Azospirillum brasilense: one gene and its partner. The main gene of each other region encodes a partner of the protein of the gene in region 2 in a complex. Links are inferred from orthologs where the notes say so. Each region holds a gene or a part of one and is shown on either strand. Other genes may lie near its edges. The genes, in order: accD and accB.

What was found.
Region 1: the proteins of accB (region 2) and accD are in contact, whole or in part, in a solved structure (PDB 8UXZ), measured with the Escherichia coli proteins. The link is inferred for Azospirillum brasilense from one-to-one orthologs.

Annotation. Positions count from the first base shown.
Region 1 is NZ_CP012914.1:334,735-349,083, forward strand. The notes cover bases 11,414-14,349. They hold accD (acetyl-CoA carboxylase, carboxyltransferase subunit beta), read left to right. Parts: upstream 11,414-12,359; coding sequence 12,360-13,340; downstream 13,341-14,349. Other genes in these bases: trpB (tryptophan synthase subunit beta), read left to right, coding at 11,414-11,445; trpA (tryptophan synthase subunit alpha), read left to right, coding at 11,442-12,296; AMK58_RS01645 (bifunctional folylpolyglutamate synthase/dihydrofolate synthase), read left to right, coding at 13,348-14,349. Outside these bases: AMK58_RS01605 (ATP-binding protein), read left to right, coding at 1-1,123; AMK58_RS01610 (NAD(P)/FAD-dependent oxidoreductase), read left to right, coding at 1,354-2,715; AMK58_RS01615 (sensor histidine kinase), read right to left, coding at 2,726-5,110; AMK58_RS01620 (ATP-binding protein), read right to left, coding at 5,198-8,821; AMK58_RS01625 (amino acid ABC transporter substrate-binding protein), read left to right, coding at 9,012-10,055; more of trpB, read left to right, coding at 10,228-11,413.
Region 2 is NZ_CP012914.1:924,171-938,287, reverse strand. What follows is about bases 3,595-6,298. They hold accB (acetyl-CoA carboxylase biotin carboxyl carrier protein), read right to left. Parts: upstream 5,320-6,298; coding sequence 4,870-5,319; downstream 3,595-4,869. Other genes in these bases: AMK58_RS04215 (substrate-binding periplasmic protein), read right to left, coding at 5,918-6,298; aroQ (type II 3-dehydroquinate dehydratase), read right to left, coding at 5,343-5,792; accC (acetyl-CoA carboxylase biotin carboxylase subunit), read right to left, coding at 3,595-4,849. Outside these bases: ATP-dependent Clp protease ATP-binding subunit ClpA, read left to right, coding at 1-492; AMK58_RS04250 (hypothetical protein), read left to right, coding at 1,012-1,281; AMK58_RS04245 (DUF2155 domain-containing protein), read left to right, coding at 1,372-1,833; aat (leucyl/phenylalanyl-tRNA--protein transferase), read right to left, coding at 1,855-2,496; AMK58_RS04235 (ribonuclease T2 family protein), read left to right, coding at 2,622-3,275; more of accC, read right to left, coding at 3,506-3,594; more of AMK58_RS04215, read right to left, coding at 6,299-6,655; AMK58_RS04210 (dynamin family protein), read right to left, coding at 6,718-8,181; AMK58_RS04205 (hypothetical protein), read left to right, coding at 8,391-8,942; AMK58_RS04200 (hypothetical protein), read right to left, coding at 9,137-9,481; AMK58_RS04195 (methyl-accepting chemotaxis protein), read right to left, coding at 9,572-12,007; AMK58_RS04185 (baeRF3 domain-containing protein), read right to left, coding at 13,303-14,117. UniProt on the Escherichia coli protein: This protein is a component of the acetyl coenzyme A carboxylase complex; first, biotin carboxylase catalyzes the carboxylation of the carrier protein and then the transcarboxylase transfers the carboxyl group to form malonyl-CoA.

The DNA of each region.
Region 1 (14,349 bases), 590 kb from region 2 along the record:
CGACCCCGTGCTGCGGGTGGACTGGAATCCCGAGACTCCGCGCTTCGCCAACCAGCGCGAAGGCTTTCCCTTCGACCGGCTGCGCCGGGCCATCCGCGGCGAGCTGGACGATCCCGAGCGCGCCGTGGTGGTCGAGGTCCGGCGGGAGCGCCCCATGCCCGGCCCCTTCCCGGTGGACGAGCATCGCTGGGGCGCCGACGTCCGGCTGTCGGTGGGGCTGAAGGACGGGTCCTGGCTGACCTTCGTCGGCGGCGACCCGCTGGAGGGGCCGTTCCGGCTGCTGCGCTTCGCGCTGTGGATGGCCGGCATCGTCGGGGCGGTGGCTCTGGTCTCGGTCTGGACGGCGCGCCGCATGACCGCCCCCATCGCGCGCTTCGCCGACGCGGCGGAGCGGCTGGGCGTGGACGGCGAGGCGCCGCCTTTGCCGGAAGCCGGCCCCCAGGAGCTGCGCGCCGCCACCCGCGCCTTCAACCGGATGCAGGCGCGTCTGGCCCGCTTCGTCGCCGACCGCACGCAGATGCTGGCGGCGATGAGCCACGACCTGCGCACGCCGCTGACCCGCCTGCGCCTGCGCGCCGAACTGGTCGAGGACCCGGAGATGCAGCGCAAGATGCTCGCCGACCTCGACGAGATGGCGGCGATGATCAACGCCACGCTGGCCTTCGCCCGCGACGACGCCAAGCACGAGCCGCGCGGCCCGCTCGACCTCGCCGACCTGCTGCAGAGCCTGTGCGACGACCGGGCGGACGCCGGGCACGCGGCGGCCTACGAGGGGCCGGCGCACGCGACGGTGGACGGGCGCCCGGTGGCTCTGCGCCGCGCCTTTGCCAACCTGATGGACAACGCCATCGCCTATGGCGGCGGCTTCACCGTGCGCTTGCGGCCCGTGGATGGGGAATTGCGGGTGGAGATCGAGGACGGCGGTCCCGGCATTCCGGAGGCGGAGTTCGAGAAGGTCTTCGCCCCCTTCTACCGGCTGGAGCGCTCGCGCTCCCGCGACACCGGCGGGGTGGGGCTGGGTCTGGCCACCGCCCGCACGGTGGTGCGCGGCCATGGCGGCGACATCGCGCTGTCCAACCGCCCGGAAGGTGGGCTGCGGGTGACGGTGACCCTGCCGCGGTGATGGCAGGGTGCGTCAAAGCCCTCGCCCCTCCGGGGAGAGGGTTGGGTGAGGGGGCGTCCGAAGGGCGGAAACGCAGCCTCATTGCAGAGCCTTTCCGGCCTGCGGCCGCCCCCTCATCCTGACCTTCTCCCCAGCCTTCTCTCCAGGGGGGAGAAGGGATTATGCACCGCAACATCGGCGGCGCATCGGCGTTTAACGGTGCAGGATCAACGTCACCGGAGGTTGCCGCCGTGCCGCAGATCGACCGCACCCCCTCGCCCGTGGACCTCCGCCCCCATGTCGTGATCGTCGGGGCGGGGTTCGGCGGGCTGGCCTGCGCGGAGGCCCTGGGCGGGACGAACATCCGCGTCACCATCATCGACCGCAACAACTATCACCTGTTCGTGCCGCTGCTCTATCAGGTGGCGACCGCCGCCCTGTCGCCCGCCGACATCGCCGAGCCGATCCGCCGCATCGTCAGCCGCCACCCCAACATCGACGTGGTGATGGGCGAGGTGACCGGGGTCGACCGTACGGCCAAGCGGGTGGAACTGGCCGACGGCAGCTTCGTCCCCTACGACCGGCTGGTGCTGGCGACCGGCTCCTCCTACAGCTATTTCGGGCACGACGACTGGGCGGAGATCGCCCCCGGCCTGAAGACCATCGAGAACGCCCGGCGGATCCGCGCCCGGCTGCTGATGAATTTCGAGCAGGCGGAGATGAGCGAGGACCCGGCCCGGCAGAAGGCGCTGATGACCACCATCGTGGTCGGCGGCGGTCCCACCGGCGTGGAGATGGCCGGGGCGGTGGCCGAACTGGCCCGCTTTACGTTGGCCCGCGACTTCCGCCGCATCGACCCGCGCACCGCCCGCGTCCTGCTGGTCGAGGCCGGGCCGCGCATCCTGTCCACCTTCCCGGAAGACCTCGGCCAATACGCCCGCCGCAAGCTGGAGGAGCTGGGCGTCGTCGTGCTGACCGGACAGGCGGTGGAGAGCATCACGCCGGAGGGCGCCACGGTCGGCGGGCGCTTCATCCCGGCGGGGGCCATCGTGTGGGGCGCCGGGGTCAAGGCCTCGCCCGCCGGCTCCTGGCTGGGGGTGGAGACCGACCGCAGCGGGCGCATCCCGGTCGACGCCGACATGGCGGTGCCGGGCGTGCCCGACGTCTACGCGCTGGGCGACACGGCGGCGCTGGCCGGCGACGACGGCAAGCCGCTGCCCGGTCTGGCCCAGGTCGCCAAGCAGCAGGGCGAGCATCTCGGCGGCGGGTTGGAGGCCAGCCTGCTGCGCGGTCAGCCGCTGGAACCCTTCCGCTTCCGCAACCGCGGCAACACCGCCATCGTCGGGCGCAGCGCCGCCGTCTTCGATTTCGGAACGCGCAAGCTGAAGGGCTGGTTCGCCTGGGTGCTGTGGGCGATCATCCACGTCTATCTGCTGGTGAATTTCCAGAAGCGGATGCTGGTCACCATGCAGTGGCTGTGGCGCTGGGCCACCTACCAGCGCGGCGCGCGGCTGATCACCACCGACCGCCCGGTGTCGGTCGCGGAATCCGTCACCTCGCCGCATGGCGGGAGCGCCGAACCCTTCCGGGACGTGAGGCGCGGCCAGGGCTGACGGCTTCGGATCAGGAGGGCTTTGGACCGGAGGCGGGGGGAAGCGGCAGGACGCAGCGGAAGCGGGTGCCGTGGCCCGGCCACTCCTCGACCTCCAGCCGCCCGCCGTGCAGCTCCATGACGTTGCGGACCAGCGACAGGCCGAGCGCCGCGGCGCCGCGCGGGTCGTTGCGGTCGTAGCGCGAGGGCAGGGCGGCCTCGCCCGGCCCGGCGCCGCTGCCCACGGTCAGCACGATGGTCCCGGCGGTCCGTTCCCCGGACAGCAGGATGCGGCGGTCCGCCGGCGGGTGGCGGATGGCGCCGACGACCAGGGTGAACAGCGCCTGCTTGAGCCGCCGGGCGTCGCCCTCCGCCTCGCCCAGCGACGACGGGGCGGCGAGGTCGAGGCGCAGCCCCTCGCGCCGCGCCCATTCGCGGGTCAGCTCGCCCACCGTCTCCAGCAGGTCGGGCACGTCCACGACGGCGCGGTCCAGCGTGGTCACCCCGGCCCCCAGGCTGGTCATGTCGACGACGTCGTCGATCAGCTCCAGCAGCCGCTCGCCCGCGTTGAGGACGCCCTTCACATACTCGATCTGGCGCGGGTTCAGCTCCCCGAAATACTGGTTCGCCAGCACCTCGGCGAAGCCGATGATGCCGTTCAGCGGGTTGCGCAGATGGTGCGAGACGTTGGCGATGAACTCGCTCTTCAACTGGTCGGCGGCCTCCAGCGCGGCGTTGGAGGCGCGCAACGCCTGCTCCAGCCGGGCGCTGTCGGTGACGTCGAGATAGCTGTTCAGCACCGCCCCGTCGGGCAGCGGCAGGGTCGAGAACTCGACCACCGACCCGTCGGCCCGCTCCAGCCGACCCGAGCGCACGGCGCGTTCCAGCGTCGCGCCGATCATCTCGTCCTTCAGGCTGTCCCAGTCGCCGCCATTCTCCAGGAAGGGCCGCATCCGCTCGAACAGGCCGGAGATGTGCGGCTCGCCCAGCAGGTCCTCGTCGTCGAGGTCCCAGACGCGCGCGAAGGCCGGGTTGGACAGCTTCAGCCGCCCGTCGCCGCCGAACACCGCGATGCCCTCGGCCAGATTGTCCAGCGTCTCCTGCTGCACGGCGATCAGCGTGTTGTAGGAGGATTCCAGGGCCAGCGTGTTGGTCACGTCCTCCAGGATCTGCATCAGCCCGCCCAGCGGGTGCGGGGCGGCGAGGCTGCGCAGAGTCGTGCCGTCCGGCAGGTGCATCAGCTCCTCGACCGGCTCCAGCAGGCGGGTGTAGCGGCTCAGCCGCTCGCGCTTGTAGCTCTGGTAGTCGGCGTATTCGGGCAGGCGGCGGCGGGTGCGCAGCTCCTCCAGGATCTCGCCGTGGGTGGGCTGGCTGCGCAGCCACGACTCCTCCAGGTCCCACAGCCGGGCGTAGGCCTGGTTGAAGAAGGTCAGCCGCGTGTCGGCGCCAAAGATGGCGATGGCCGCGCCCAGCCGCTCCAGCACCTCGCCGTGGGCGGCGAGGTGGCGGCTCAGCTCGCCGCGCAACTCTTCCACCGCCGTGACGTCCAGCGCGTAGCCGACGACCAGCGTGCCGCCGCCGTCCGGGGCGGGCAGGGGGGCCTCGGTGACCTCCAGCAGGCGCCGCTCGGCGCCGATGACGGCGGAAACCCGCTCCGACTGGGCGACCCCGCTGCGAAGCGCGCGTTGCGCCAGGGCGCGCCCGGCGTCGCTCAGCTCCTTGCCGCTGTCCGGCACGGCGGCAGGGTCGGAATCCACGGCACGGGCGTAGGCGCGGTTGCACCAGGACAGCGTCTGCCCGGCGCCGCGCAGCCACACCGGCAGCGGCAGGGCGTCCACCGCCGCGCGCAGCTCGGCCAGCGCCGATTCGGCGTCGTGCCGTCCGCGGGTCAGTCCCTCCTGTTCGGCGCAACGGTCGGTGATGTCCTCCAGCCAGACGACGTTCTGATGCCCGGCGTTCTGATGCCCGGCGGCCCGCCGCCCGTTCAGCAACAGGCGCCGTCCGCTGCGGGTCGTCGCCTCGATTCGGAAGTCCTCGCCCCCACCGCGCAGGCGGCGGACGGCCTCGGCGACTCGGGGGGCGTCGCTGTCGGCGAAGGCGCTCGCGATGTCCTGGCCCGGCTCCGTCCCCAGAAATCCGGCGCAGCCCGGCGCCGCGCTGACGGCGCCTTCGGCGTTCCAGGCGCACCAGGGATGGGGGGATGCGGCCAGCAGGGCCTCCAGACGCGCCACGTCGGCCGCCAGCCGGTCGCTGCGGCGGCGCTCCTTGCCGGTCCAGAACAGCCCGCCGAATCCGGCGGCGCCGAGGACACCGGCAAAGCCCAGCACAGCCGGCGAGCCGGAGGGCCCGGCCATCAGGCCGACTCCCACCGCCAGCCCCAGCGCGGCAAAGGCGTATGATCGGGTCAGGACACTCACGCGGGTGAGACTAGTCCACGCCTCCCGGCGGAGCAAGGCGGGCCGGGGGTGGTGCCACTTTCGGGGTGGTGCGGCCCTTTCTCCCAGCTACACCGCCTCCCCGATCCGCAGGGCGCGGATCGCCGCTTCGACCGCCGGGAAGGCGGTGCGCACCGCCGTCAGGGCGTGCCCGGTCCCGTCCGGATCGCCGCGATGGGCGGCGAGTTCCAGGGCGGACGCGGCGCGGCCCAGCCGGTTGGCCCCCGCCGTGCGCGCCGCCCCGGCCAGCGTGTGGGCGGTGCCGCGGACGGCCTCCAGGTCGCTCCGTTCCAGGGCGGCGGCGGCCTCGTCCAGCAGCGGGCGGGTGGTTTCCAGGAAGAAATCCAGCATGTCCAGCGACGCCGCGTCGAGCCCGCCGAAGGTGGTGCGGACATGGTCGAGGTCCAGCGTCTGCTCCGCCGTCCCGGCGGGCTCCGCCGCGGGTGGATCGTCGGGAGCCGCGACGCTGCCCTCGCCCAGCGCCCGGTTCAGGGCGGCGGCGAGCTGCTTCAGGGTCACCGGCTTGGCGATGTAGTCGTCCATGCCCGCGTCGGTGCAGCGCTCCATCTCCCCGGCCAGGGCGTTGGCGGTCATGGCGATGATGGCGGTGCGAGGACGCGGATCGGGTGCCAATTTGAAGACTGATTCAGCGCTGCGGATCTGGCGCGACAGCTCGTAGCCGTCCATGCGCGGCATGTGGCAGTCGGTGATCAGAAGCCGGTAGGGCCGTGACCGCCAGGCGGTCAGCGCCTCCAGCCCGTCGCCGCTAAGGTCGGCCTCGAAGCCGAGCTGGCGGAGCTGGCGCAGGATCACCTGCTGGTTCGTCGGGTGGTCCTCCGCCACCAGGATGATCGGCGGGGGCGCGGCCGCATCGGGGTCCGCCATGTCGAGGGCCGCCATGTCGAGGGCTGGCGGACTGTCCTCCGTCACGGGAAGCGGGGAGACGGCGCGTCCGGCCAGGGCGGTCAGGCGGCGGAACAGGGCATCGCGGCGGATCGGGCGGCCGAGATGGTCGTGGCGCGGCGGTTGTCCAGCGGGCGTTGCACCGTCCTCGCCGCTTTCCGGCGGGCAGTCGCCGGGCTGCTCCCGCCCGTCGATCAGATGCAGGGTCGGGGGAGGGCGGACCCCGGCGGCGGCGATGCGGGCCAGAACCGCCGGCGCCGACAGCCGCGGGTTGGGCGCGCCGGGCGCGTCGTCCGGATGGTGCTCCAGCAGGCCGTCGGAGAGGACCAGCAGGTCGGCGTCGGCCATTGTCAGCAGTTCCACCGCCTCGTCCGCCGTCGTGGCGTCGGCGACGGCGGCCCGCTTGTCCTCCAGCGCGCGGATCAGGACGGCGCGCTGCACCGGGTCCGGCTCGGCCACGATGATCGACAGGCCGGTCAGGTCGGTGTCGTCGCCGGGCACCGTTCGCGGATCGCCCGCCAGCAGATCGACCGTGAACCAGAAGGTGGCGCCGCAGCCCGGGGCCGATTCGACCCCGATGCGCCCTCCCATCATCTCGACGAGGCGGGCGCAGATGGCCAGCCCCAGCCCGGTGCCGCCGAAGCGGCGGGTGGTCGAGCTGTCGGCCTGGCTGAAGGGCTGGAACAGGCGGGCCTGCCCGGCGGCGCTGATGCCGATGCCGGTGTCCTCCACCGAGAAGCGCAGGCGCAGCCGGTCCGACCCGGCGTCGGACGGCTCCAGCCGGGTGCGCAGGACGACCCGGCCCGCGTCGGTGAACTTGATGGCGTTGCCGGTCAGGTTGAACAGGATCTGGCGCAGCCGTCCGGGATCGCCGCGCACCGCCGCCGGCACCTTGCGGTCGAGGTCGCAGACGAGAAGCAGCGCTTTCTGGTGGGCCTGCGGAGCCAGCAGCTCCGCCACCCCCTCCACCAGTTCGCGCGGGTCGAGGTCCATCTCGTCGAGGTCGAGCTTGCCCGCCTCGATCTTGGACAGGTCCAGGATGTCGTCGATGATCCGCAGCAGCGCCGTCGCGCTGTCGCGCACGGTGGTGACGAGTTCGGTCTGCTCCGCGTCCAGCGGGCTCAGGGCGATCAGCTCCAGCATGCCCAGCACGCCGTTCATCGGGGTGCGGATCTCGTGGCTCATGGTCGCCAGGAACTCCGACTTGGACCGGGCGGCGACCTCCGCCTGGTCCTTGGCGTGGCGCAGGTCCTCTTCGGCGCGCTTGCGGCCGGTGATGTCGTAGCTCCAGGCGAGGATCGCCGGTTCCCCCTCGAACTCCGTGCGCTGAAGCGTCTGAAGCGCCCAGACGCGGCTGCCGTCGGGCCGGTCGACCGCCACCTCGACGTCGCGGGCGACCAGCCCGGGGCCCTCCTGCGGGAGGGCACGTCCCTGCAGGGTGGCGCCGGGCAGGGCCAGCGCGTGGCGGCGCCCGACAAAGGCGTCCGGCGGCAGCCCGGCCAGTTCAGCGGCGCGGGCGTTGGCGAAGGCCACGGAGCCGTCGGGACGCCCGATCGATACGCCGACCGGACTCTGCTCCAGGATCGCGCGCAGGCGGCGCTCGCTGTCCGACAGGGCGTGTTCGCGCGAACGGATGGTGGCGACGAAATAGTGCAGGGCGCGCGCCATGTCGGCGATCTCGTCCTGCCCATGGGTGGGGATGGCGACGGACCGCCCGGCGGCCGACGCGGCCATGGCCGTCTGCAGCCCACGCAGCCGCCGCACCACGTTGCGGTGGATGTAGAGGAAGATGCCGAGGGCACCGAGGATGGACACCACGGCCATCGCCAGGATGGCGTTCTTGCCGTCGCGGATCACCCGCTCGAACTCGCCGGAGCGGGCGGCGATGTCCTGCTCGATGGCCAGGAAATGGTCCGACACCGCGCCGACCAGCCGGTCGGAGACGTTCTGGTTGCGTGCGATGGAGCCTTTGATGGCGCGGGCCAAGCCGATTTCGGTCAGGCGGCTGTTGAACAGGTTGTGTTCCCCAAGCCCCAGCGCCTCCAGCTCCCGGTACAGCGGCTCCAGGTCGAAGGCGGCGCCGGAGGGCAAAGCGGCCACGACCTCCGCCGCGCGGTCCATCGCGGCGCGGTAGTCCTGCCGCAGCCGGTCCACCCGCGCCTCGTGGTCGGCGCGGGAGGCGGCGAGCATCAGCAGGATGGCGTGCTGGGCCTCCGCCGTCCACAGGTCGATTCGCCGTTCGACGTCCCGGGCCTCCCCCCACTCCTCCAGGGTCCTGGGGGTGGTGGTTTTGTCCCGCAGCGCTTCCTCGGCGTTGCGGACGCGTTCGGCCAGATGCATCAGGCGGCCGACCAGCCCACCCGTCTCCGCGGCGGCGGCGAGCTGGCGCTCCACCTGGGTGTTCAGGGTCATCAGGTTGGCGATCAGCTCGTTCTTGCGGCGCTGCAGCTCGACCACGTCGGCCACGTCGGTGCCGCGGTCGCGCAGCCGGGTCATCAGGTCTTCCAGCAGGGCGATCTGATCGCTCAGCCGGGCCATCACCGATTCGCGCACCGACTGGCTCTGCACTGCCACCAGGGCCGGGGCGTTGGCGGCCAGCGTGCCGCTCTGCTGGGCCAGTTGGGAAGCGTTGACGAGGCCCGGCACCTTGGCCGTGGCGATCTGCTCGAACCCCTCATGGAAGCGGCCGAAGAGTGAGACGGCCACCACGCCGGTGGCGGCGGTCAGGCCGGCGATCACGGTCAGACCCGCCAGGATGCGAAACGCCACGCCCAGCCGGGGAAGCCGCATGCCCGTCCCTCGATTTTTGTCGTCCGCTTGAGATAACACGGGCAATCGACCGGGCGCAATTCACACCCCCGCGCCGCGATCGGACGCTGGGCAAGCGGGTGCCCGGCGGGCTTGACCCGCGCCGGTTGCCGGACCAATGCTGACCGCCGGTGGCAAAGGTGCCGGCGGCAAAGAGGGATGGTCGATGGGCTTGGTCCGGTCTTTCGCGCGCGCCGCGGTGGTTGCCGCGGTTCTGGCGGCGGCGCTGGCCGCGCCATCCGGCGGTCCGCGGGCCGAAACCATGGAGGATGTGCGGGAGCGCGGGCTGCTGCGTTGCGGCGTCTCGTCCAGCGGGGCCGGTCTGGCGGCGGTGGACGACAACGGCAACTGGCGCGGCTTCTTCGTGGACATGTGCCGGGCGCTGGCTGCCGCCGTCGCCGGCAAGGCCGACCGCGTGGAGTTTGTCGAGACCAACTCCGAGAACCGCTTCGCCATCCTGCGCAACGGCGAGGTGGACGTGGTGATGGAGGGGACGACCTGGACCCTGCAGCGCGACGCCACCTTCGGCATCGATTTCCCGGCGGTCTACCTGTTCGACGGCCAGGGGTTCATCGCGCACCGCGCCCAGGGCATCGCCCGCCTGTCCGACCTGCCGCCCGGCGCCTCGGTCTGCGTGATCGAGCAGACCACGACCCTGCGCAACCTGGAGGATTGGATGGCCCGCACCGGCCTGCGCTTCCGCCTGAAGCCGGTGCGCTCGACCGAGGGGGCGCTGTCGGCTTTCTTCAACCATCACTGCGACCTCTACACCAGCGACCGCATCGGCCTGCACGCCCAGCGCCTGCTGAAGGCCCCCGAGCGCGAGGACTATGTCATCCTGCCGGAGGCGATCTCCAAGGAGCCGTTGGGGCCGATGGTCCGTCCGGACGAGCGGCGGTGGTTCGACGTCGTGCGCTGGGTGTTCCTGGCCACCGTCCTGGCCGAGGAGAAGGGCATCACCACCGCCAACGCCGCCCGCCTGAAGGAGGAGGCCCAGGACCCGGAGGTGCGCCGCTTCCTCGGGGCCACCGCCGGGGTCGGCTGGGGGCTGGGGCTGGACGACGGCTGGGCCTTCCGCGTGGTCACGCAGGTCGGGAACTACGGCGAGATCTTCGACCGCCATCTGGGCGCCGCCTCGCCGCTGGGCATCGACCGCGGGATGAACGGGCTGTGGATGAACGGCGGCCTGCACTACGCCCCGCCGCTGGGAGGATGAGGGCGGCGGCGCTCTGCCATGCCGCCCCGCCGGATTGCCTTCGCGCCGGCTTTTCCCATCTTGTGGGCATGTTCGGCGAAAGGTTCGGCGAACGCTTCAAATCCGGGCGATCCGCCGCTATGGTGGCGCCTTCCGGGCGCCGCGCGGCCCGCTTCAGGCAGTTTCCCAGGCCATGACCAGACCCAACACCTACCGTTCCGGTCCCGACGAGCGCGGGCATTTCGGCATCTATGGCGGACGCTTCGTCGCCGAGACGCTGATGCCCCTGATCCTTGAGGTGGAGAAAGCCTACCGCGAGGCCCGGGCCGATCCCGCCTTCGAGGGCGCGATCCGCGAGCAGCTCAAGCAATATGTCGGCCGCCCGAACCCGCTCTACTACGCCGAACGCCTGACGGAGAAGCTCGGCGGCGCGAAGATCTACTTCAAGCGCGAGGAGCTGAACCACACCGGCGCGCACAAGATCAACAACTGCATCGGCCAGATCCTGCTCGCCCGCCGCATGGGCAAGAAGCGGATCATCGCCGAGACGGGCGCCGGCCAGCACGGTGTGGCGACCGCCACGGTCTGCGCGCTGTTCGACATGCCCTGCGTCATCTACATGGGCGAGACCGACATCGCCCGCCAGCAGCCCAACGTCTTCCGCATGAAGCTGCTGGGGGCCGAGGTGGTCCCGGTGACCTCCGGCGCGCGGACGCTGAAGGACGCGATGAACGAGGCGCTGCGCGACTGGGTCACCAACGTCGCCGACACCTACTACCTGATCGGCACGGCCGCCGGCCCGCACCCGTACCCCGCCATGGTCCGCGACTTCCAGTCGGTGATCGGCGACGAGGTGCGCGTGCAGATGCAGGAGCTGGAGGGCCGTCTTCCGGACAGCCTCGTCGCCTGCGTCGGCGGCGGCTCCAACGCCATCGGCCTGTTCCATCCCTTCCTCGACGATCCGTCGGTGCAGATGGTCGCGGTCGAGGCCGCCGGCCACGGCATCGACAAGGGGCCGCTGGCCCACGCCGCCTCGATCACCGGCGGGCGCCCCGGCGTCCTGCACGGCAACCGCACCTACCTGCTGCAGGACGAGGACGGGCAGATCCTGGAAGGCCATTCCATCTCCGCCGGCCTGGACTATCCGGGCGTCGGACCGGAGCATTCCTGGCTGCACGACATCGGGCGCGTCGAGTATGTCTCGGCCACCGACCAGGAGACGCTGGACGCCTTCCAGCTCTGCGCCCGCACCGAGGGCATCATCCCCGCGCTGGAATCGGCGCACGCGCTGGCGGAGATCGTGAAGCGCGCCCCGAAACTGCCCAAGGACCACCTGATGGTGCTCTGCCTGTCGGGCCGCGGCGACAAGGACATCTTCTCCGTCGCCCAGCATCTGGGAGTGAAGCTGTGAGCGCCCTCAACGACAAGTCCGTTGACAATGGCCGCATCGCCCGGCGGTTCGCCGCGCTGAAGGCGGAGGGCCGCGCCGGCCTCGTCACCTTCATCACCGCGGGCGACCCGGACCTGGAGACCTGCCGCGCCGTCCTGCACGGCCTGCCCGCCGCGGGCGCCGATCTGATCGAGCTGGGGCTGCCCTTCTCCGACCCGATGGCCGACGGCCCGGCGATCCAGGCGGCCAGCCTGCGCGCGCTCCACGCCGGGACGACGGCGCGCAAGACGCTGGACCTCGTGCGCGGCTTCCGTGAAACGGACGCCGACACGCCGGTGATCCTGATGGGCTATTACAACCCGATCCACGCCTATGGGGTGGACCGCTTCCTGGCCGACGCCATCGAGGCCGGGGTGGACGGGCTGATCGTCGTCGACCTGCCACCCGAAGAGGACGAGGAGCTGTGCATCCCGGCGCTGAAGGCCGGGGTGAACTTCATCCGCCTGGCGACGCCGACCACCGACGACAAGCGCCTGCCGGCGGTTCTCCAGAACACCTCGGGCTTCGTCTATTACGTGTCGATCGCCGGCATCACCGGTGCTGCCAGCGCCGACAACGCCGCGGTGGGCGCCGCGGTGGAGCGGCTGAAGCGCCACACCGACCTGCCGGTGGCGGTCGGCTTCGGCATCAAGACGCCGGAGCAGGCGGCCGAGGTCGCCCGCGTCGCCGACGCGGCGGTGGTCGGCTCGGCCATCGTCACGCGGCTCGCCGGCGGGCTGGACGCGGACGGCAAGGCCCGTCCGGGTCTGGCCGAGGATGTGCTGGGCTTCGTCCGGGAACTGGCCGGCGGCGTGCGCGGCGCGCGCGTCTGAGTGCGTCGGGCCTAGATCGCCGGGCTGCGAGCGCCGGCTGAGCGGGATATCAGGAAGAATGCGATGAACTGGCTTACCAACTACGTCCGCCCCAAGATCCGCGCCCTCTATGCCCGCAAGGAGGTTCCCGACAACCTCTGGCACAAGTGCCCGAGCTGCGAGGCGATGCTCTTCCACCGCGATCTGGAGGAGAACCTCAACGTCTGCCAGCATTGCGGCTTCCACATGCGGCTAGACCCGATCAAGCGGCTGGCCTCGATGTTCGACGAGGGCGACTACCAGTCGGTCGAGCTGCCGAAGTCGGTGGTCGATCCGCTGAAGTTCCGCGACCAGAAGCGCTACACCGACCGCCTGAAGGAGGCCCAGACCAAGACGGGCCGGCATGACGCCATCGTCGTCGGCTCCGGCCTGATCGGCGGGCAGCCGGCGGTCGTCGCGGCCTTCGACTTCGGCTTCATGGGCGGCTCGATGGGCATCGCGGTGGGCGAGGGCATCCTGGCCGCCGCCCGCACCGCCATCGCCCAGAAGGCGGCGCTGATCGTCGTCCCGGCCTCGGGCGGGGCGCGCATGCAGGAAGGCATCCTGTCGCTGATGCAGATGCCGCGCACCACGATCGCGGTGGAGATGGTCAAGGAAGCCGGCCTGCCCTACATCGTGGTGCTGACCGACCCGACGACCGGCGGTGTTACCGCCTCCTTCGCGATGATCGGCGACATCCACATCGCCGAGAAGGGCGCGCAGATCGGCTTCGCCGGCGCCCGCGTGATCGAGAGCACGATCCGCGAGACCCTGCCGGAGGGCTTCCAGCGCTCCGAATACCTGCAGGAGCACGGCATGGTGGACATGGTCGTCCATCGCCGCGACCTGCGCCCGACCCTGTCGCGCGTCCTGACCCTGCTGATGCAGCCGGTCCTGGCCGTGGCGCCGGAAGCGCTGCCGGCCACGGCCGTCCAGGCGGAGGAGCCGCGTAGCCAGGCGGAGGCCGCCGACGAGACGCCGGCCCAGGCCGGCGCCGAGAGGACCGGCTCCGAGCAGCCGGCCTGATCCCGCCATGCCGCTCGCTGAGTCGCTCGCCGATCCGGTTCTCGACCGGCTGAAGGGGCTGCACCCCAAGGTCATCGACCTGTCGCTGGACCGCGTGCACCGGCTGCTCGCCGCGCTGGACCATCCGGAGCGGCGCCTGCCGCCGGTGGTCCATGTGGCGGGCACCAACGGCAAGGGCTCCACGCTCGCCTTCCTGCGGGCGATGCTGGAGGCTGCGGGGCTGCGGGTGCATGTCTACACCTCGCCGCACCTCGTGCGCTTCCACGAGCGCATCCGGCTGGCCGGCTCGCTGATCGACGACGACCGGCTGGCCGCCCTGCTGGAGGAATGCGAGGCGGCGAACGGCGGCGGGCCGATCACCTTCTTCGAGGTGACGACGGTCGCCGCCCTGCTCGCCTTCGCGCGGGAGCCGGCGGACGTGGTGCTGCTGGAAACCGGGCTGGGCGGACGGCTGGACGCCACCAACGTGGTGGACCGCCCGGCGGTCACCGCCATCACGCGCATCTCCTACGACCACCGCCAGTTCCTCGGCGACACGCTGGAGGCCATCGCGGGCGAGAAGGCCGGCATCTTCAAGCCGGGCGTCCCCGCCGTGATCTTCCCGCAGCCCGCGGAGGAGGCGGCCCGCACCCTGGCCATCCGCGCCGAGACGGTGGGCGCGCCGGTTCCCGGCTGGTCGGTCACCCCGACCGCGGGCGGTTTCCGCTTCGAAAGCGACCGCCGCCGCATCGAGCTGCCGCTGCCGGGGCTGGCCGGAGCGCACCAGATCCTCAACGCCGGGGTGGCGCTGGCCTGCCTGGACCATTTGCCGGTCAAGGTCGACGACGCGGCGGTGCGCCGCGGCCTCGCCGCCGTGCACTGGCCCGCCCGCCTGCAACGGCTGACCCGCGGCCCCCTGGCCGAGGCCTTGCCCGCCGGCTGGGACCTGTGGCTGGACGGCGGCCACAACGACTCGGCGGGCGAGGTTCTGGCCGTCCAGGCCGCACGCTGGGCGGAGGAGGAGCCGCAA
Region 2 (14,117 bases):
TCCAACGCGGGCGCCTCGGACATGGCCAAGCCGGCCATCGGCTTCGAGCGCGAGCGTCGGGTCGGCGAGGACATGGAAGCGGTCGAGAAGCTGTTCACGCCGGAGTTCCGCAACCGTCTGGATGCGATCATCCCCTTCGCACCGCTGACCCAGGAGGTCATCAACCGCGTGGTGGACAAGTTCATCATGCAGATGGAGGCGCAGCTCGAGGACCGCGGCGTCACGATCGAACTCGACGATCAGGCCCGCGAGTGGCTGGGCAAGAAGGGCTACGACCCGCTCTACGGCGCGCGTCCGCTGGGCCGCGTGATCCAGGAGCACCTGAAGAAGCCGCTGGCGGAGGAGCTGCTGTTCGGCAAGCTCGCCAAGGGCGGATTGGTCAAGGTCACCGTGAAGGACGACAAGCCCGCCTTCGACTACACCGAGGGCTCGCGCAAGCGGCGCTCCGGCGACGAGGACGAGGACGAGGTCGTGCACGAACTGGCGGAGTGACGCCGCTTCGCACGGAGCGTGAAGAAGAGGGCTTCGACAGCCTGTGTGAAAACCCCAGCCCGCTTGGGCTGGGGTTTTTCACGTTTACAGGGGGTGCGGTCAGATTGCCCTAGCCAGCGCAGGATCTACGGGCGTTGCTTCACGCGGGCCGCAAGCAGGGCTTTGGCAAAGCCGAGCGTCGCCAGATCCAGCGTGCCGACAAACATGTCCACCACCCGGACCATCGCATCCGGCACGATCAATCCGTCCAGCGTTTATGGGGAAAGCGTTGCCTGATAGCGCGACGCACCTTCAATCCGGCCTGACATGACAATGCCCGCAGCTTGCGCTGTGGGCATTGTTGCTTAGCCTTCAAGCGCCGGGATCCTGTTTTCACACTGGCTGGCAAGGGTCCTTTTTCGCTTGCCTCATCCACTTTTTCCCAGCGCCCTTCGGAACAGCCGCGGCCACGCTGCCGTTTCCCTCCGCAGATCCAACACGGCACACATCACGCCAGACCCATCACAGAGGAGATCAGCGATGAAAGCCCGTTTCCTGGTTCTCGGCCTCGCCCTGCTCGCCGCCGCCTGCGGAGTCAACACCGAGGAGAAGGCCGCCAGCGGCGCGCTGGGCGGGGCTGCGGCGGGCGCCGTGATCGGCGGGCCGGTCGGCGCGGTGGTCGGTGGCGCCGCGGGTGCCGCGGGCGGCACCGCCACCCAGAAGGTCGAGGAGAAGGAGGGCACCGCCGGTCCGTCCACCAACACCGCACCCTATGGCGGCACCCGCCCCAGCGGTAGCATCACCCAGTAAGCGGGCACGGAGTAGACGGGGAGACGCTTCCGGGATAGAAGGCTGTCGGGTTTCGGCCCACGCCGTTCGACATCACGGAAGCGATCCCCAGTGACGACGATCCAAGTGACGACGACTCCGAAAAGCCTCATCGGCTCAATCATTGGCAAACGCGTTCGCGGCGCGGCCTTGGCGGCAACGCTGCTCAGCCTGCCAGCCTTGATGAGCCTGACCAGCCCGGCCGGTGCCGCTCCGGTGCCGGAGGAGATGGTCAGCCGCCCCGCTGCCAAGCTGCAGGGGCTGGACAAGATCACCGCAAGGACCTCCACCTTCACCATCGCGGTCGGCGAGACCAAGGCGCTCGGCAGCCTGCGCATCACGCTGCGCGCCTGCAAGGAGAACCCGCCGATCGAAACTCCGGAAACCGCCGCATTCCTCGAAGTGATCGAGAACAAGCCCGGCGAACAGGCAGAGCCGGTGTTCAGCGGTTGGATGTTCGCCTCCAGTCCCGCCCTGTCGGCTATGGAGCACCCGATCTACGACGTCTGGGTCCTGTCCTGCGAGGGTGACTGAGCCCAGCCCAGGGCCCCACCCTCAGCCCTCCGCGCCCAGCAACGCCGCGATGGCCGTGCCTTGGTCCACGCTGCCGAAATTTGTCGGCACCGCCAGGGCGGCGGCCAATCGGCGGCGGTACTCGGCGCGCGGGATCTCCACGGCGCCGAACTGACTCAGATGCTCCGTCACGAATTGCGCGTCCAGCAGCGTGTAGCCCGCCGTCCGCAACCGAGCAACCAGATGCACCAGCGCCACCTTGCTGGCGTCGGTGACGCGGCTGAACATGCTTTCCCCGAAAAAGGCGCCGCCCAGCGCCACACCATACAGGCCGCCGACGAGTTGGCCGCCGCTCCAGCACTCCACGCTGTGGGCGCAGCCGCGCTCGTGCAGTTCGGTATAGAGGCGCAGGATATCGCCGTTGATCCAGGTCTTCGGGCGGTCCGGCGTCGGTTCCGCGCAGGCCTCGATCACTGCACGGAAGGCCGTGTCGAAGCGCAGGTCGAACGGGCCGCGCCGCACGGTCCTGCGCAGCTTGCGCGGGACGTGGAAGCCCTCCAGCGGCAGAACGCCACGCCGCTCCGGATCGAACCAGTACAGCTCCTCGGAGTCGGCGTTCTCCGCCATCGGGAAAATGCCGGCGGCGTAGGCGCGCAGAAGCAGCGATGCGGACAATTCGATCATCGCGGACACTATAGCCGTTTGCTCCCTCGCCCCCGCAACGTTATCTCAGCGCACCACTTCCGCGCGACAGGTGGCTCCCACCATGGTATGCAACGGAAAGAGGTGTTCATCGCAGGAGATCCAACATGAAGACGGTTCTGTCAGCCATCGTCGTATCGATGGTTGTGTTTCTCTCAATGACCGGCGCGTCATGGGCGCAGCGCAAGGCAGAGCCCGGCACCTTCGATTACTATGTGTTCAGCCTGTCCTGGTCGCCCACCCACTGCGCCAAGAATCAGGGCGACGCCGACCCCGACCAGTGCGGGGTGGAACGCAGGTTCGGCTTCATCGTCCACGGCCTGTGGCCGCAATACAGCAACGGCGGCTATCCGGCCACCTGCACCCGCGACCGCACGGTCCCCCGCGCCGTGGTGGACGCCACCATGCCGGTGATGCCCAGCGTCGGCCTGATCGTGCATCAATGGACGAAGCACGGCACCTGCAGCGGCCTGCCCGTCACCGATTACTTCGCGCAGGTCCGCAAGGCCTTCGCCAAGGTCAAGATTCCCGAGGCACTCCAGGCCCCGAAATCCGATCTGTCGATCCCCGCGACCCAGGTGGAGCGCCTGTTCGTCCAGGCCAACCCTGGGCTGGAACCGGAGTCGGTGGCGCTGATCTGCTCCAAGCGCGACGTGGCCGAGGTGCGGCTGTGCCTGAACAAGGATCTGTCCTTCATCCCCTGCGGCGCCAAGGTGGTCGACCGCTGCCGCCGCGACGCCCTGCTGACCGCGGCGCCGTGACGGGGTGTCGGATTCTCGCGGGCGACAGGTGCTTCACGGATTTCGCGGATTTCTTTGGGCTTGCTCAGCGCACGCTGATCGAACAGGCCTGCACTGGGCACGACTATAAAAATCCGTGAAATCCGTGAAGACCCTGTTGTCATCCGAGAATCCCGCACCCGCAAAAACGAAAAGAGCCCTTCCTCCCCATCGGGAAGGAGGGCTCTTTTCATTGAACCGCTTGGCGGATTTTACTTCTTCATGCCCATCAACTGCTCAAGCCAGTGGATGTCGTAGTTGCCATCGATGAAGGCCTGCTGCGCGATGATGCGCTGGTGCAGGGGCAGCGTGGTGTCGACGCCGCCGATCACGTACTCCTCGATCGTCCGGCGCAGCCGCATCAGGCACTCGTTGCGGGTGGTGCCGTGGACGACCAGCTTGGCGATCAGGCTGTCGTAGTGCGGCGGGATGCGGTAGCCGTCGTAGAGCGCCGAGTCGACGCGCACGCCCAGGCCGCCCGGCGCGTGATAGCCGTCGATCTTCCCCGGCGACGGGATGAAGGTCTCCGGATGCTCCGCGTTCACGCGGCACTCGATCGAATGGCCCTGGAAGCGGATGTCCGCCTGGCCGTAGCCGAGCGGGGCGCCGGTCGCCACGCGGATCTGCTCGCGCACCAGATCGATGCCGGTGATCATCTCGGTGATCGTGTGCTCGACCTGCAGGCGGGTGTTCATCTCGATGAAGTAGAACTGCCCGTCTTCGAACAGGAACTCCATCGTGCCGACGCCGCGGTAGCCGATGGCCGCCGCCGTCTTGGCCGCCAGATCGCCGATGAAGGCGCGCTGCTCGGCGTTCAGGGCCGGCGACGGGGCTTCCTCGATGACCTTCTGGTGACGGCGCTGCACGGAGCAGTCGCGCTCACCGAAATGCACGCAGTTGCCGTGCTCGTCGCCGAGAAGCTGGATCTCGATGTGCCGGGGCTTGCCGAGATACTTCTCGATGTAGACCTCGTCGTTGCCGAAGGCGGCGCGCGCCTCGCCGCGGGCGAGCTGGTAGGCTTCCTTGAGCTGGTCGGGGTTGCGGGCGACCTTCATGCCCTTGCCGCCGCCGCCCGCCGCCGCCTTGATGAGGATCGGATAGCCGGTCTCGCGGCCGATCTTCTCCGCCTCCTCCAGCGTCGGCACCGGGCCGTCGGAACCGGGGACCACGGGCAGCCCCTGCTCCATCACCGTCTTCTTCGCGGTGACCTTGTCGCCCATGATGCGGATGTGCTCCGCGGTCGGGCCGATGAAGGTGAAGCCGTGCTCCTCCACCATCTCCGCGAACTGGGCGTTCTCCGACAGGAAGCCGATGCCGGGATGGATCGCGTCCGCCCCGGTGATCGACGCCGCCGACAGGATCGCCGGAATGTTCAGGTAGCTTTCGCGGGCCGACGCGGGGCCGATGCACACGCTCTCGTCCGCGAGGCGGACGTGCATGGCGTCGGCGTCGGCGGTGGAATGCACCGCCACGGTCTGGATTCCCATCTCACGGCAGGCGCGGTGGATGCGCAGAGCAATCTCACCGCGGTTCGCGATCAGGACCTTCTCGAACATCGCCAAGGGATGATCCCCGCTCACTCGATGATCATAAGGACTTCGCCGAACTCCACCGGCTGGCTGTCGGAGATCAGAATCTCGACGACCGTGCCGCCCCGCGGGGCCTTGATGGGGTTCATGACCTTCATCGCCTCGATGATGAGGACGGTCTGGCCGGCCTTCACCGTGTCGCCGACGCGAACGAAGGGCGTGCCGCCCGGCTCGGCCGCGGCGTAAGCCGTGCCGACCATCGGCGAGGTGACGGCGCCCGGATGGCTGGCGGGCTTGCCCGCCGGGGCGGCGGCCGGGGCCGTGGCGGGGGCGGGAGCGGCGACCGGAGCGTGCACGGCCACCGCCTGGGCGGCCGTCGGGCGGGTGACGCGGATCCGCTTCTCGCCCTCGGCAAACTCGATCTCGCTCAAGCCCGTCTCACGCAGGAGATCCGCGAGCTTGCGGACCAGATCGCCGTCGATGTCGAAGCTTGCCATGGTGTTCGTTTTTCCCGTGTTCCTTAGTCGCGCTCGAGGATATTCGCCATGGCGTCCAGCGCCAGCAGATACCCGTGAGGGCCGAAGCCGCAGATCATCCCCTTGGCCACCGCGGAAATGTGCGAGTGGTGGCGGATGGCCTCACGCTTGTAGATGTTGGAGAGATGCACCTCGACGATCGGCAGCTCGGACAGGATCAGCGCGTCCATGATGGCGACGGAGGTGTGGCTGTAGGCGCCGGCGTTGATGACGATGCCGTCATGCTCCGTCCGCGCCTGCTGAATCCAGGAAACGAGTTCGCCCTCGTGGTTCGACTGCCGGAAGTCGATGGCCAGCCCAAGCTGTTCGGCACGTTCCTGGCATGCGCCTTCCAGGTCGTCGAGCGTCATGGAGCCATAAATGTGCGGTTCGCGCACGCCCAGCATGTTCAGGTTCGGTCCGTTCAGGACCAGAACGGAAGCGTCGATGGCCACGGGCCACGCCCCTTTTCCAAGATCGAGTCCGCGCGTTTATAGCACTTTGCGTCGCGCTGGCAATGGCGCATGGCGCGCATGTTGCGCCCAATCGGCGTGTTCTGCCCCCTTCGACGCCGATCGCCTCACGGCGAGGCGGACAAATGGCGGCGCAGGATCTCCTCGAAAGCGCCGCTATCCTTCAATTTTTTCAATCCGGCATTGAAGGCTGCCAGGATCGCCGTCGCCTCCGGCAGCGAACGGGAAAGAATCAGGTGCTGTCCGGCACGGGCGTAGGGCAAGGGCGCGATGCGGATCTCGTCCCCGACCATCGCCTTCGCCACCGCGCTCCGCCCGGTGAACTCGTCGATGACGAAGGCGTCCACACGGCCCGAGGCGACCATCCGAACGCAGGCCGGCAGGTCCCCCGGGCTTTCCCGCGTCAACGCGCCCGCCGCGGCCAACGTCGCCAGTTCCGCCGGCAAGGCGTGGCCGACCGGCGCGCAGACCGTACGGCCCCGGAAATCCTCCGGAGTGTGAAACACCATGCTGCTGTGGGCGGACAGATAGACGAGTTGCCGCACCTCCAGCAGCGGGTCGGAGAACAGCATCTCCATCTCGCGGTCCGGCGTGCGGACATAGGGAAAGGTGCCGAGGAACTTGCCCGCCCGCACGCCGTCGTAGCCGCGGCGCCAAGGCATGAAGCGCACACCATAACGCAACCCGACCTCGTCGAAGGCGCGGCGCACGATGTCGGTCAGCAGGCCGCCCTCCGACAGATCCTCCCCGGTGAAGGGGGCGAAGTCGTTGCCGGTGACCAGATCCAGGGCCGAATCGAGCGGTGCCGCCCGGACAGGACCGAACACCGCCAGCAGCAGGAGCATGGCCAGAAGACACCGCCGCCCCGCCATTGCCCGTCCCACGATGCTCTCCGGCGAACGTCCGCTTACTCCGCCGGGGCGCGGTTGCGCCGCCCGGCGGGGTCGGTGAACAGGTCGTTGATGCGCTGGACATGCTCCGCCACCGCCTCGCGGATGGAGAAGATGCGCTTCTCGGCGCCGCCGCTCCAGCCCACCGGCTTCTTGCGGAAGATCGAGCGAAAGAAACGGGTGTTGCGCAGGAAGCCCTGCTGGAGGTTCAGATCGACGTCGCCGTAGCGCTCCGGCAGGCTGCGGGCGACCCGCCGGGCCATGAAGGAGCGCAGCCAGAAATGGCCGGCGCCGAACAGGCCGCCCAGCACCACCAGCGCCGCCAGCACCCCGACCGGAAGGCCACCGGCCCAGGCCGGCTGCGACTGGGTCAGCCAGGTGAGGAAGGCCGACACCGTATCGCCGCCGGCGAGGCTGGCGATCCCGCCAAAGAACAGGGCCAGCAGGGCCAGCCACACCGCGTCGCCGATCAGCACCAGCTTGCGCCAGCGCTTCATCGCCGCGGCGAGCTGCGGGACGATCTCACCCTTCAGCTCCTTCACAAGGCTGTCGATCATGCCGACGATGCGGTAGGCGCGGGCGACCTCCACCTCGTTGATGCGCACCTGGAGTTCGGCGAGGTCGGAATCGCGCCGCGCCTCGTAGCGGGCGCGCACCGCGTCGTCGGCGATGGCGACCGCCGACTTGCTGTCGTAGAGCGCGTAGAAGCGGCCCGACACCAGACCGGCCTGAGCGATGGCGCGCTGCCACGCGCCAAACACCGCCTCCAGATTGTCTTCCTTCGCCGTGGTGTCGATCTGGTTCAGGATGTAGCAGACCTTGCGCGCGTCGGCGCGGTCCACCGTCTTCGCCACCAGATGCTTCAGCGTGTCCTGCATCGCCCCCGGCTCCGGGTGGCGCCCGTCGAAGAACACCAGCACGAGGTCGGACAGCTCGACGATGTGATCGACCAGCCGCAGCACCGAGCGGCGCTGGTCGTCGGCGTCGAAGCCCGGCGAGTCGATGAAGATCTTGCCGCGCGCCCGATCGCCGGACAGCGTCTTGAGCTGAAGGTAGTTGTCGATGCGCTTGCCCTCGCCCGCCGCAACCTTCTCGATCTCGTCGGCGATCCGGTAGAAGGGAAAGCGCGGGTCGGCGTTCAGCGCGGTGCCCGGCAGTGCCTCCCGCCGGGTTTCCGGCCCATGGCAGATCACCGTGAACTTGTCGTCCACCGCCTGGTTGCCGGTGTTCTGCAGCGGCGCACCGAGATAACCGTTGAGGAAGGTGGACTTGCCCGCGGAGAAGGTGCCCAGCACCGCGATCATCGGCCACCAGGGGATGCGCGTGGTCAGCGACTCGTACGGCCCCAGCAGGCCCAGCCGAACCAGCACCCGGTCGAAATTGCGAAAGGTCGGAATGACCGGGAGAAGGTTCGGGTTTTCCGCGCGGAGATGCGCGTCCAGGGCGGCGAGGCGCTGCTGGAGGGCTTGCCTGGGGGTCATGGCCGGCCGGGTCCCGTCTGCTGTGAAATGGGGTGACGTCTCGTGTCGGAGGCATTCTCTAGCACGAGGCGCCGTTGCGATGGACAGCGAAATCGCCATGACCGGAAACGCCGTGGCGGCGGTGCAGCACCGGCCGGCGCAGCATCGGCCGCCTGAGACCTTCTTTGGTGGTATGGATCGGAAACGGCGTCTGAAACGTTGTTTTCGGCATGGCTGCCGAAAACGACCCCGACACTGATTCCCTGCGCCTGACCGCGGAGGAACTCGCCTTCCTGCTCAGCGATCCGCAGAGCCGCGCGGACCGGGAGGAACGCAACGCCCGCGCCAATCGGAACCGCACCGAACGGCGGCGCAGCGATCCAGCCTATGCGGAGCGGCTGCGCAACGAAGACCGCTTGCGCCAGCGGAGACACCGCGCCAAGGCGGCCATCGGCCAGCCCGAACGGGAACCGGACCCGCCCGTTCCCCTGCCCGCCCTGTCGACGACGGACGCCCTCCGTCGCTTGGAAGCCCATTTGGAGGAGGCTGCCACCCCGCAGGCGGCCCAACTGCGCCGCCGTCCGGAAGCCTTGCGGCGCTACGCCGCGGCGTTCGAGCTGTACCGCGCCCTGTCGGTCCGCGGGGAGCGCCCCACGCGTGGTGCCCTCGCCGCCGCCTTCGCCACCAAGCTCGGCCTTACCCTCACCCCGTCGCAGATCCAGAAGCTGCGCGATCAGGTGGAAGGGTTCGCCCGTCCGGGCGGCCCCTGGCACGTCGGCTGACCGGCGGGGCGGAAAGGCCGATACAGCGCGTCACGCAGACAGACCGACGCAGCTCCTGTTCGGCTCGCAAACGGATATTAACTCGTTATTAACCATGAATTAAGGGGCTGTTAAGCCTTTTCGAGGGCTCCACCGCCCATCGGAAACCACATCGGTGCGCTGCGTGACAGGCTGTATCGGGCTTTGCCGCCGCCCTACAAGTCGGTCGGCGCATTCGGCACCGGGGGTTCGGACTTCGGCGGTGCAGGTTCGGCCGGTGCGGGACGGGAGCGGTCGAGCCGGCGGATCACGATGTCGCCCTCCGGCGTGACTTCGGGAGGAGCGAACATCGGCACCTGCCGCACCCACCCCTCCAGAGCCTTCATCAGCAGCTCCACACCCTGGCGGGCCTGTTCGCCCGGCGTGGAGGGCGCGCCGGGAGGAGGCGCGGCGCCGGGTGGGGGCGGCGTTTCGGCGGCCCCTACCGGCCCCGCCCACAGGGCGCTGGCAAGAACCAGGGGCACCATGATTTTCATGAAGTTGAGGCGGCGCGCGGTCATGGGTTCGTCACTCCTGGTTGGTGTGATGGCCTTCCCTGACAAACGTCCGCGCCGCCTTTTTCATCGCACGCTTTTTTCAGCGCGACCCGGTCAGAACTCCTTCCAATCGTCCTCGTCGGCGGAAGCGCGCTGGAGGGTCGCCGAAGCCGCCTTGCCCGCCGCCGGACGGGCCGGAGGCGCCGCCTTGCGAGCGGCGGGCTTGGCTGGCGCCGGCTTGGTCGGGGCAATGCTGCGCCGCAGAGCCGGAGCCCCGCCGCCTTGATGACCGGCGGGAGCCGCCATGAAGGCCGCGGCGTCCAGCTTGAAGAAGCTGACCAACGACCGCAGGTCCGTCGCCTGGTTGGCGAGCGACTGCGCAGCGGCGGTGGTTTCCTCGACGAGCGCAGCGTTCTTCTGGGTCATCTCGTCCATCTGCGAGACGGTGGCGTTGATCTCGTCGAGCGCCGCCGCCTGCTCGCTCGACGCCGAGGCCATCTCGGCGATCAGCCCGGCGACCTGCTGGACGCCCGACACGATGCCCTCCAGCGCGTCGCCGGCCTTTTTGACCAGCTCCACCCCGTCCTTCACCTGGCTGTCGCTGTCGAGGATCAGGCCCTTGATCTCCTTGGACGCCTGGGCGGAGCGCTGGGCAAGGTTGCGCACCTCCTGGGCCACCACCGCGAAGCCGCGCCCGGCGTCGCCGGCCCGCGCCGCCTCGACCGCCGCGTTCAGCGCCAGCAGGTTGGTCTGGAAGGCGATCTCGTCGATCACCCCGATGATGTCGGTGATCTTGCGGCTCGACGCCTCGATGCGCTTCATCGCGTCGATGGCCGAGTCCGCCACCGTCCCGCCAGACTCCGCGGCGGTGCGGGCGTCGGCAGCCATGCCGTTGGCGCGCTGGGCGTTGTCGGCGTTGGAGCGCACCGTGGCGCCCAGTTCCTCCATGCTCGCCGCCGTCTCCTCCAGCGAGGAGGCCTGCTGCTCCGTCCGCTCCGCGAGGTCGCTCGACCCCAGCGAAACTTCGGACGCGGCGCCGGAAATCGCGTCGGTGGCGCGCAGGATCTGGCCGACGATCTCCGACAGCTTGGCCGAGGTGGTGTTGACGTCGGTCTTCAGCGTCTGGAAGGCGCCCTGGTAGTCGCGCTCCACCCGCTTGTTGAGGTCGCCCTGGGCGAGCGCGCTGAGCACCGCGCCGAGGTCGGCGATGACCGCCTCCACCGTGTCGGTCAGGCGGTTGATGCCCTCCGACATCGTTCGATAGAAGCCGTCCTTGCCGGACAGATCGAGGCGGCGCGACAGGTCGCCCTTCGACACGCCGTCGATCAGCGCGGCGATCTCCTCGCCGATCGCCGTCTCGCGGGCGCGTTGCGCCTCGTCGGCGCGGCGTTCGGCTTCAAGGCGCTCGCGCTCGGCCTCGTCCATCGCCTTCTTCTGGATGGCGTTGTCCTTGAACACCTGAACCGCCTGCGCCATCCGCCCAATCTCGTCGCGGTTGGCCAGGGCCGGGATGGTCACCGTCAGGTCGCCGCCGGCGAGGTTGGTCATCGTCTCGGTCATCGACACGACCGGCTTCACGATGGACCGCGCCACCGCCCAGGCCAGCAGCAGGCCGAACAGGAAGGCCCCGGCCGCGATTGTCACGTTGGCCGACAGGGTGCGGTCCATGCTGCCGGTGGTTTCGGCCAGCACGCCGTCGCGGTCCTTGCCTTCGATCGCGACGGTGCGGTCGGAGAGGTCGGCGAATTCGACGCCGCGGGCGCCCATCACGTCGACCAGCCGGGTGTTTTCCAGCATGACGGCGGCGGTTTCGCGGAACAGCGAGACGTAGCGGTCGGAGAGCTGGTCAGCGGCCAGCGCCGCGGCCCGGCGCGCCGGGTTGTTCAGCCGCTCGGTCGCCCGGCGGATGGCCTCGCCGAAGGCGTCGTCGCGGGCCGACACCTCGGTGATGATCGACTCGTTCGGGCTGGTGAAGAAGCGCGATGCGGCCAGCCGCGCCATCAGCAGCTGCTCCTGCGCGAGGGCGGCGTTGGCCGCCGCCTCGTGCTCGCCGTCGGCGATCAGGGTGGAGACGAGCTGCGACACGGTCTCGCGCGCCTTCTCGCCCGCCGGGACGAGCTGCTCGGCGTAGAGGCGGTCGCGGCGCAGGCGAAGCTCCGCCAGCGTGTTGAAGTCGGTCACGTAGCTGGCGAAGACCTGGTTCATCCGCTCCAGCAGGGCGCGGCGCTCACCGGTCGTTCCGTCCAAGGCGCTCCGCAGATCCTTGACCAGGGTCGCCTGGACGGCGCGCACCTGGTCCGCCACCTTCGGGTCGCCGAACGTGTTGAAGGTCAGAGCGAGGCGGCGCATCTGGGCGACCTGCGCATCGATGGAGCTGACCTGGATCGAGTGGTTGCTCACCGCCGCGTAGGATTCGAAGCCGTCCCGCGCAACCCCAAGGCCCCGGACGCCGATGGCGACCACCACCGCCAGCAACAGCAGAACCACGAGGAAACCGAAGTAAATGCGGGTTCCGACCTTGAAGCGTCCCGCCAGACTGCTTGTCTGCATCGACCTGATCCTTTGCATGCGATCCGACGACGCAGAGGAGCGTCGCCGCCAACCGCCGTCGCCGACCTATCGGCCACCGACCGGCAGCGCCGGCCCGATGCCGTCGGTCCGGCGCTGCCTGTGGCGCGAACTTTATCCCATGCGACCTATCCGAATTTGATTATCAAAGTGTTTCCACACCAACCGGCAGGCTCGAAATCACCACAATTCGATATGTTCAGCACGGTCAGCGCCCGGTTTCCCTCTGTTTGTTTCCCAACCGCCACCACCATCGGCCGCGCAACCGGCACGCGCGTCACCGGCAAAACACCGCAATCAGCGTTTTCAGTATCCTGGAGCCGCAAGGGTGCCAGAGAGTCCATATGCCGCTATGCCTGTCCAAGTCATGGCATCAGCGCAGTAATTTCAGAGATTCCGCTTGCCTGATGGAAAGTTCTGTGTGAACAATCCTAACGACATTCTCAAATCCTACATATTTATTCGCAAGCATTGGAGTCCCGCGTCCATGAGCGAACCTGCGGTACGCAAAAGAGGGCGACGCGGATCGCCTGAGTCCTGGTCGGTTGACGCTCATGTCGGACAGCGTGTGCGCATGCGCCGCACCTTGCTGGGCATGAGCCAGGAGAGGTTGGGCGAAGCCATCGGCCTGACGTTCCAGCAGGTCCAGAAGTACGAGCGAGGCTCCAATCGCATTTCCGCGGGAACGCTTTATCGCCTGGGACAGGTACTTGATGTCCCCGTCAGCTTCTTCTTCGATTGCTACGACGACCCGCAGGCCCCCGTCGGAAAAACGACCGCACCGGACAACACCAGGCTCAGCGACAGTTCGATCAGCCGCCGTGAGGCGCGCATGCTTCGCTTGTGGCGGGCGGCCCCCGAGGGCGTGGGCGACGAGCTTCTATCGCTCCTGAGCTGCTTGTCTCCCCATCTGCATGACACACGGGAAGAGGACGATGGCAGGCCAACAGACGCCGCGTCCTCAGCCGCCATACCGACAATGGCTTTTGCGCGAGAGGGGATCATACTGACGGCCCCGGTGTCGCCGAAGACCGTCCCGGCGGTGCCGGTCGGCAAGGCGATTCTGAAGGCCACCGTCAAGCCCCGCGCCAAGGCCGAGACGGCAACCGGCGGCAAACGGCGGCGTCACGGTGCCGTCTGGGACCCGGCGGACATCTACCGCGCGGGGAAGGCGCCCACCGGCAAACCCAGCAAGGCACCCACCTGACGGTGGAACGAGAACGGGGCGGCGCCACCGGACGCCACCCCGTCTGCCGGAAAACTTCAGGACCTCAGAATCAGAAGCGCAGGATCGCTGCGGTCGAGGCCCCCGACGGCAATTCCGCCTTGGTCACCACATGCACCTCTCCACCGCGCAGCAGCGTTTCGGTGGCAGCCTCCTCGACGAGGTCGATGGCGCCGTCCGTTTCATGGTGCAACGGGAAGGCCCGGTGATAGTCCTCCCGGAAATGCCCCCAGACCTTGTCCTTCTCGGCCACCAGAAGGACCCCGACCCGCCCCTCGCGTGCCGCCACCATCACGTCCTCGGCCCGCGTCGTCGTCCGCTCCGCCATGTTGCGGTCGCCGTAAAGGGCGTTGAACCGTTCCACCGCCGTCCGCCGGGTCGACTCGAACATCGGCCGGACCACCGCATAGGAGCGGCGATGCAGGTCGTCGATCTCCAGCGCGTCGGGGTTCGTCACGACCCCATCCTCAAGCATGCCCTGAAGATGCGCATCCTTGCGCAAATGCCCCTGGATCTCCTCGTCGGCCACCAGAACCAGCGGACCGCGGAAGGGCTTCAGGTGACCGCGCACGCGGTCGGCGACCCGCCCGAGATACTCGATGAGATGGGCCTTGCGCAGTTCCTCGGGGTCTTCGCCGAAGTTGTGCGTCTTGACCATCGACACGCCGCCGCGGTCCGTGCGGTCGGCGTGGCGGGCCGGCGGGGCGGAATGCAGATTGTTCTCGTAATTGGTTTCGGCATGGATTTCCGCAACACCCTGCGGCAGGCCGGCATCCTCCTCCGCGATGCCGTGCCGCGTGGCGCAGAACAGGCGGGCCCGCCCGGCGGTGACGGCCAAGATCATGAAGGCCCCGTCGTCCGCCAGCA